Regions from separate parts of the Paenibacillus sp. P13VS genome, predicted to be linked through region 1. Evidence: riboswitches for the same ligand, from Rfam matches in the RefSeq annotation. Region 1 holds a riboswitch; the other holds the start of a gene.

Region 1 (4,293 bases):
TTCATCGTAATCGATCAGGAAAGTATCTTCCTGTACGCCATAGGCCACGAAATTGTAGAGCAAACCAGATGCATTCACTGGGCTACCGTGAGTCAAGTGTCCACCATGAGCAAGGTTCATGCCCAGCACCGTGTCACCAGGTTTCAACGCTGCAAGATATACTGCCATATTCGCTTGTGCTCCCGAGTGAGGCTGTACGTTTACGTGCTCAGCGCCAAACAGTTCCTTCGCGCGGTCACGTGCGATATCTTCCACAACATCCACATGCTCGCAGCCACCATAATAACGTTTGCCTGGGTATCCTTCAGCGTACTTGTTTGTCAGTACAGATCCAAGTGCCTCAATTACCGCTTCACTTACGATGTTCTCGGATGCAATCAGCTCAATGTTGTTCTGTTGGCGTTTCAACTCCAAATTCATCGCTTCAAGTACTGCAGGGTCATTCTTACGCAATTGTTCCATGTTTAAATTCCTCCCAGTATATTAGTGAAGTTATAAAGCAAAATTAAAAGGTTACACTCGCCACTCCGAACGCAGCACAATCTTCCGATCGCTGTTATCCCCAGATTTTTTGAATCCCCCTTTAAAGGGGAAATCCGGTGATAGCCTATGCTTCCGATGTAGCTTTCTTTCAGAAAGCTTTTAGGCGAGCACTTCGTTTCTCCAGATTTGTCCTGCAGTCTCCGTTTTCGTGTAAACATTAATTTCGCTTTATAGTAGGTTGAAGATTTAGTCGCAAAATGTCGAATCTGGTTGCTCTTCCATCTGATACACCGCACGTTCGCCGCCAATCAGCTTCGGACGGGTCAAGGCTGTCGTCACACGGGCTTCCCCAATGTAGCGAAGCGCTGTACGGAAGGGAACTGCCACATGCCGTAAGTGCATGCCAATCATGGTTTCCCCGATATCCACTCCCGCATGAGCCTGCACATGTTCAGCCAGGCAAGGATCACTCAGCGAGCGATAAGCTGCGGATGCCATGGAACCGCCTGCCTTGGGAACGGGCACGGCACCCACTTCAGTCAAACCAAGACGTGTGAGCAATGAACGCTCCATCACCAGTGCGCGATTCAAGTGTTCACAGCACTGGAACACAGGCTCGAAGCCGAATTCCTGCTGTACCTCGCGGATCCCTGCAAGAAGCTGCTGTGCTACATCAACGGCACCACTCGTACCGATCTTCTGGCCTGCAACCTCGCTTGTGCTTGTACCGATCACAACAATCTGTCCAGGTCCAAGCTTTCCGGCAAGTGCCAGTTCACGCAGAATGGATGCGGTCTGTTCCTGCAATCCGGGTTGTTCCGAATCTAACTCAATAGTCATCCTATCGCCTCCCGATAAAATCATGCCTGACTTCCTCACGGCAGCCCGCTCTTGTATTCATGCACGGCATCTCAGGTACTATTATAGCGAATAATCAGATGAAAGACGAAAAAAAGAGCAGTCTGCGGGTATCGCAGAATTGCTCTTTTGCCCAGGCGACCGGCCGTTTGTTCCGGTGCTCCATTGTGGTTGTGCCCACTTCGTCGCCAGTTACACCGGATCCCTGTTTTCCCCTTCATCATAAAACAACCCACGCTTAAAATCAACGGGTAATTTACACTACATGTTCGTTTTTGCATATAAAAATAAATTTGGAAATGGTTCATCACTGCCCAATTACATTGCCCTGCATAATCCCGGTTTATCCCAACTTGTCCAGAAGCCGATCCAATGCCGTCCTGATCTCTGCAGCAGCAATATTATAATCGTCACGACTGCCCCCGAATGGGTCGGATATATCAAAGCTTGGAATGCGCTGGCGGATCTCGATCACGCGCTCACGCTCTGATGCCAGAATCTCCTGACCGAGTGCACGCTTCAGTTCCAGTGTGGCGAACAGGCTGTCCAGTTCCTGAAGATCATTCAGAACCTGATCATCATTCTCCACATACTCTTTCAGCGTGTACGTCTTGTGTACCGAATCCGGAAAAACCTGCATGACATGCTGTTTATGGCTTCGCGTTAACGTAAGGACCAAATCCGCCCAGCCAATCAGGCTCGCGTCAAGCTGGGTAGATTGACCAGGCCCTTCCGCCTGGTGATCTCTTAATACAGCTTCGGCATGACGGGAAATCGGCATTCCCGATGCTGCCGCCACACCTGCAGAACGAACCTCTACCTGAATGCCCCGTTCCGCTGCGAGCTTGCGCAAAAGCCCCTCCGCCATGGGGCTGCGGCACGTATTTCCTGTACATACAAACAAAATATGTTTCATTGTGATAGCCTCCCCATTTCGCAAATGTTGTCGAATGATGCAATATTTTAATTTTAAATGATGAAAATTTAAAGAGTATCGTTATGACTGCTCAAGGGCTGCAACTGCTCCGCTCTATGACTATTAAAAAATAAACAACAGTCCAAACGCAAGCAGGATGGCTCCGCCAATCGCTTCACCATAATCACCAAGGTTCTGGCTCACTCGTCTTCCCAGCAGCAGACCCATGACGGACATGATTCCACCGCATGCACCAAAGGCAAGTACAGTCAGTACCAGATCACTGCTAAACATGCCGAGGGATACCCCAACGGAAAACGAATCCACACTCACACTGAGTGAAAATAAGATCACACCCAGCATGGAGCGATGGTCCACCAGCTTGGTGTCACCTTCACGAAATGCATTCAGAATCATGTGACCCCCAAGCAAAACGAGCAATCCGCCTGCAGCATACGTCGTGATGTCCCCAAGAAGTGAACTGACGTATTTCCCCGTGTACATACCGATCAGCGGCATGATCACATGGAACAGGGCCGTAACCAAGCTGATTCGCAGCACATCACGCAAACGAATGCCTTTCATGCCAATCCCAATGCCCAGCGAGAAGGCATCCAGCCCGAGGGCGACGGCCATAATCAAAATGGTTACCAACTGCCCCAGATGGGCAGACACATCCCACATTCCCATACCCCCAAGTCACGTAAAGGTTCTTGTACACGATATGCGGACAAGGACACAAACATGACGGGAGATAGAGAATGAATAGTCAGAGAGATGCAGGCAGGCGTGTCAAAAGGGGACTCTTCTAATCGGCAGGCCGTGGTTGGTGGTGCCTGCTGCCACGGCCTGCCGATCAGGTGGACCGGAGAGACGTCGTCAGCTCCGGTCATGGTGTTACTGGTCCCCAACCTGTATAAGTTGGTGACCAGCAGCCTTGAGCAGCCGATTCATGACGGCTGCGCCCAGCCCTTCGCGTGAGCAGGCTTCAGCCACAATGTATGTGGCGCCCTGCTCATCGCAGCTGCGCAGCGCGGCGTACAGCCGGCGCGCTGCTTCTTCAAGCTCGCTGGCATTGCCCAGCGAGAATACGGCATCGGCACGGTACTGCTCCGCGTGCTCGGCGAACGCCAGCACCGCGGTGCGCTCTCCGCGCTGCGCCGCCTCCGCGAGGGCGGCGCTGATCCAGGCCGCCACGGCTGGCGGCGGCCCCTCTACCACGCACAGCGCCCCTGTGGGCGCATAGTGCGTGTACTTCATGCCCGGCGAGCGCGGCGCCGGGCTGCCTTCGCCTTCGGACCCACCCGCGAGAATCGCCGGGTCCGTGGCGACATGGGCGGCAACGGCGGACAACTGTTCCGCCGTAATGCCGCCAGGGCGCAGGATGGTGACGGTACCGTCGTCACCGACCTGCACTACCGTGGACTCGACGCCCACACCCGTGGGGCCGCCGTCCACAATGCCGCCGATGCGGCCAGCCAGATCCTCGCTCACATGTGAAGCGAGCGTGGGGCTCGGCCGCCCGGAGCGGTTAGCGCTCGGCGCAGCCACTGGGCACGCCGCCGCTGCGAGCAGCTGCAGAGCAACCGGGTGATCCGGCATGCGGACACCCACCGTATCCAAGCCAGCCGTAACCCGCGGGGATACGGCACCTGGCTTAACAGGCAGCACAATGGTGAGCGGACCTGGCCAAAAGGCCTCAATCAGCGCTTCTGCCGCCTCATTCACTTCCGTAACCAGTGAATCCAGCTGATCGCGATGTGCAATATGCACAATGAGCGGATTGTCTGACGGGCGGCCTTTGGCTTCAAATATAGCCTCTACCGCGGCTGTACTGCGCGCATCCGCGCCCAAACCGTATACCGTCTCTGTCGGAAACGCAACGGTCTGGCCTTGACGAATGCAGGCAGCAGCAGCCTGCAAGTCAGCGAGCGCCTGCTGGTAGGCGCTCTTTTTTTTCTCATCGGATCCCTGTGCCTCAAGTTCACCCATAACCAAATTACCCACAACATGCAGCTCGTTCTCACTCATCAATG
Region 2 (4,293 bases), on a different contig from region 1:
TCCGCTGTAGGCTGCTCACCCAGATCAGTCGTTCCTTCACTTATCAATTGATCCTTGATATACTTATTGCCCATTGCTCCAGACAGAGCTCCTACCACGGGAACATCCAGTGCTACAAAGTATCCTGTCGTAAACGCCGTCAAATCAATGACACGCTGCGGTGTTTTGGGTACCTCAACTTCTCCCGCATCCGATTGGTATGTAACGGTCTCCCCTTCGTCAGTTGTCGCTGGTTCAGCTGCTGATGCTGAGTCAGTTGTCTGCTCTGCCGTGTTTGCACTTGCATCCGTCGCTGTACTCGTCGTCTTGGTCTGACCGCATGCACTTAGTACCAGCAGCACGGTTAGTGCCAGTATAAGCAAGATCGAATTAGATCGCCTCAACAATGTAAACCCACCTTTTTAAATGATATTGATAATCGTTATCACTTTATCATGATGCAGTCTATTTGACAAGCTAATTCTAGTTCTCTTTGTAAAATGTAGTTATATTGAATGTTTCACCCCGCAGACAGCTTTCATTACAGGAACAAAAAAAAGCCGCCATGGGCGACTTTTAAGACAGATTGTTTAGTATTCGTGGAACCTTGTAATCTCCCATCCTTATCCTGTATTAGCTCTCTTTCAAGGTATTATGATCAACTACCATCCAATGGTTATCCCTATATTGCAACGTTATTCTTACAGAGATGGAACCTTCATTCGATCGATATTTACTGACCTCAAGTGTGGCCTCATTCTTCTCGTCCGCCAGCTCAACCTTTTCGATCCGCAGTAAAATTCCTCGGAGATTGCTTTCATTACCTTCATATAAACCTTGCTTAAGCAATTGTTCATAAGTAAGGTTATAAACGTCCACCTTATATTCCGTTTGTAAGAACTCCATTATATGTTGTCCATCAGAATCACTTAATGCAGGTGTCCGATCATAATCTATTGATATATACTCCATTGATCTATTAAGAGCTGAATCTATCATGATGACCTCTTCCAATGCTGCAACATATAGTTCGCTTAGACCGTTATCAGCATCTGCATTCGTGGACGTGCTTGCACAAGATGTTGTCAGACTAACCAGTGACAGAACATAAATGAAGTACAATAACTTCCTGGGAATGACCCTCACCTCCTGTGGATTCCTTAACTCCTTAACGGAAGTCTCATGGAACATGTTGCACATTAAAAAAAGCAGTCCTCAGCGGACTGCCCGTTCGTTTTTACATTTTCAGATCCAATTGAAATTGATCCAGCTCTTCTTCTGCTTCACGCATTAACTCCAATAGCTGATCAGCGTATTCTCCAAGCACAGCCCTGCTGGCCTCAAAATTCACCCATTGAATGGTTAGTGGTATTGAAATGAAGCCTGTAATGACATCCCATAACGCATCGAGATTCCGCCCGTAAGAGTCATCTAACCCCAGCTTCGCCTGAAGAATATCATGCAGCTCTTCTTTTCCATGAATATCATTTCCATCAATGATTACTGTCTTCATACCATCCTACCTTTGGTCATTTGATTTGTTCAAACGTGCGATAATGATCGGTTGTCTTGTATATTAAGCCATCACTGGAATAGAGGATTCGGTCACTCCCCCGGGTTCCACCCGAATAATTGATATCTGCCTCGTACCACGTTCTTCCCTTTTTCTTGGGTAACAGGCCTTCCCGATTCTGAAAAATATCACCGCCGATACTTTTGCCTGGGGCCACATCTTGCAGATTTCCTTCACTTGGTTCCCAGCCTAAAGCTCTGGCCTCCTTCTTGGTAATATAATTATCCGGAAGCTCCTGATGCTCGGCAAGATAATTGGCCACTTCGTCAAATTGGTTCAAGACAGCCTGAGTCTGGGTCGAATCATCTACAGTTAGCGATTCAAGTGAACAACCTGCGACCAGCATCGTCGCAAGAATAATGAGTACAGCACCTAGCCATTTTTTAATATACACTGCTTATAATCTCCTTTTAATCTTCTTAACTCAAAAAAGTATATACCAATCTGAACACAGTTCCAAGTATAGCTAAAGTTAAAAGGATTGATGTACATTTCAAAATGAAGTACTATCAAGGTAATATGGTCATATGTAACTGGCGAACACGGTGAACCGTGAGGGAGCATATGATGTCTAATCAAGCCGTACGCCTGGGCCGAGGTAAGGAAGTTTTATTTCCTTGCCTCTTTTTATTTGGAAAGGGCGATGATGAGCATGAGTACAGAGAAGCTAATGTTGAATTGACAAACGGTAGCGGACTTTATGAAGTAAGAGATGACTGCGAAGGTTGCCGGGTTGAAGGAGAAAGGAATTACACCTTGTCTAGCGACTATTTTGGTTGGTGATGATCCCTCATCAGAAACGTATGTACGAATGAAAGGCAATGCATGTGCCCGAATAGGGGTACATTCGATTAAAGTGGTTTTGCCTGCAGAGACTACAACGGAGCAATTAATTCAGGAAATAACCAAATTAAATGAAGACGTATCCGTTCATGGCATTCTGCTGCAGCACCCGGTACCGCATCATATCGATGAAAGAGCCGCTTTTGATGCTATAAGCATAGAGAAAGACGTGGATGGCGTTACCACCCTAGGATTTGCGTTAAATGCCTTTGGAATCGCCGCTTTCCCTTCCTGCACACCACAAGCAATTATCCGCATTCTGGATTTCTATAACGTACCCATCGAAGGCAAGCACGCTGTGGTCATAGGAAGAAGTCCAATTCTCGGTAAGCCCGTTTCAGCCATGCTGCTTAACCGAAATGCAACGGTAACTACCTGTCACTCCAAAACCGTCAATCTGGAAGAAATCGTGAAGTCAGGAGATATCGTGATTGCTGCCGTTGGCAAAGCCTGTTTTGTAAAAGGAAGCTGGATTAAACCTGGTGCAGTTGTCATTGATGCAGGTTACAATAAAGGCAATATCGGTGATGTGGACTTTTCATCCTGCTTGACTCCGTCATCTGCCATTACACCCGTCCCGGGTGGGGTTGGTCCCGTAACCATTGCTACGCTGATCGAACACACGATCAAATCAGCCTGCATGCAATCTGAAAAAACATCATAATATGTACGAAAGCACGCAAAGCTCACTCGTTTCATGAGGGCTTTGCGTGCTTCTTAGTGTATAGACATAAACCGTAATGAGCATTGAAAGTTCGTATATCTGCTAGTTCCATTTTCGTTACTCTACATATCTGTTCATGTTCTTTTTATTTCTTCGCATATTGTAAAATGGCCGTCGCCGCACGAATACGAAGTTCCTCGTCTTCACTCTGTAATGCCTTCCTTAGTACGTCGAGAGCTTCCTGCACTGTTCCGTCATCTACGCCAACCGAATGTTGAACTGCCGTTTCCGTTTCGGAAGTTCTTGAAATCCACGGCTCCAATTGAGCCTGTGAAAGTGGATACTCGAATGTTGAAATGATCGAAGCATTCGAAATCAGAGCACGTACCTTATCGTTTATCTCTGTCAGTGGAATTCGTCCCAACCACGTTACGCCTCGCCGATGACATATCGAATCTTCTTCAATGCTAACGGAGTCATCATAAAAGTAGTCACCGACATCTCCAACATATACCCACTCATCGTCATGAATTAAGACATGATCTCCATCCTGTATGATGTTTACAAATGCCTGTAGGGTACCTATTATCCCGCTCAGCTCCGATTCAGGTATGGCATAATGCTGCCCGATTTGCTCTTTCCATTCTTCAGTCGGCAGTTGTTCCAAATCCCCTGTAGCTGGCCAATCGATCCCGATAAAGTTATCTTCCAGGAAGGCTGCAGTTCGATCAGTTCCGTGTATGATGGATTGGATGTGAAAAAGGTTCATGCTGCACTTGTCCTCCTCTGATGCTACAACTTTATTTTACGTTCTACACATTATAGATGCTTTCATTTGGTTTGTCTTTCGCTTCAGCAGTTTATTAGATCAATCCAACAATCTCGCTTGAAGGTTATTTTTTCGTTTCCGAAATGCCGATGGTGTCTCGCCAAAGGCTTCACGGAATTTTCTTGTAAAATGTATACCGCAGTCGAATCCGACATCCGCAGCAATCTCTGCGATTTGCCGATTCGTTCCAGCGAGAAGCTGCGCTGCCTTCTCCAATCTGAACTTGTGAACTGTATTTAGAATCGTATCCCCTACCTGCTCCTTAAATAAATGAGAGAGGCGTGAGGTGGATAAACAGCATCGGTTCGCCAGTTCCGGTATGCTTATTTTCTGCGCAGGATACATCTGCAGATACCGCATGATCTCCGCAATTCGGGGATCCATCGTCGCCGGAACATCCGGTGG

The links. Region 1 has a riboswitch for ZMP and ZTP ahead of GUA98_RS14585 (TIGR01440 family protein). Riboswitches for the same ligand answer to the same signal wherever they lie in the genome.
Region 2: another riboswitch for ZMP and ZTP. It lies ahead of GUA98_RS05345 (bifunctional 5,10-methylenetetrahydrofolate dehydrogenase/5,10-methenyltetrahydrofolate cyclohydrolase); the one in region 1 lies ahead of GUA98_RS14585 (TIGR01440 family protein).

Annotation. Positions count from the first base shown of each region.
Region 1 is NZ_WYEV01000005.1:177,497-181,789, forward strand. Features, by position in the region: gene glyA (serine hydroxymethyltransferase) at 1-462, opposite strand, end outside; gene GUA98_RS14585 (TIGR01440 family protein) at 730-1,323, opposite strand; ZMP/ZTP riboswitch at 1,466-1,547, opposite strand; gene GUA98_RS14590 (low molecular weight protein arginine phosphatase) at 1,685-2,257, opposite strand; gene GUA98_RS14595 (manganese efflux pump MntP family protein) at 2,381-2,941, opposite strand; gene GUA98_RS14600 (hypothetical protein) at 2,905-3,150, opposite strand; gene GUA98_RS14605 (L-threonylcarbamoyladenylate synthase) at 3,155-4,293, opposite strand, start outside.
Region 2 is NZ_WYEV01000003.1:53,556-57,848, reverse strand. Features, by position in the region: gene GUA98_RS05365 (ABC transporter substrate-binding protein) at 1-386, opposite strand, end outside; gene GUA98_RS05360 (hypothetical protein) at 613-978, opposite strand; gene GUA98_RS05355 (barstar family protein) at 1,217-1,492, opposite strand; gene GUA98_RS05350 (ribonuclease) at 1,509-1,946, opposite strand; ZMP/ZTP riboswitch at 2,072-2,153, shown strand; gene GUA98_RS05345 (bifunctional 5,10-methylenetetrahydrofolate dehydrogenase/5,10-methenyltetrahydrofolate cyclohydrolase) at 2,265-3,059, shown strand; gene GUA98_RS05340 (hypothetical protein) at 3,205-3,828, opposite strand; gene GUA98_RS05335 (helix-turn-helix domain-containing protein) at 3,928-4,293, opposite strand, start outside.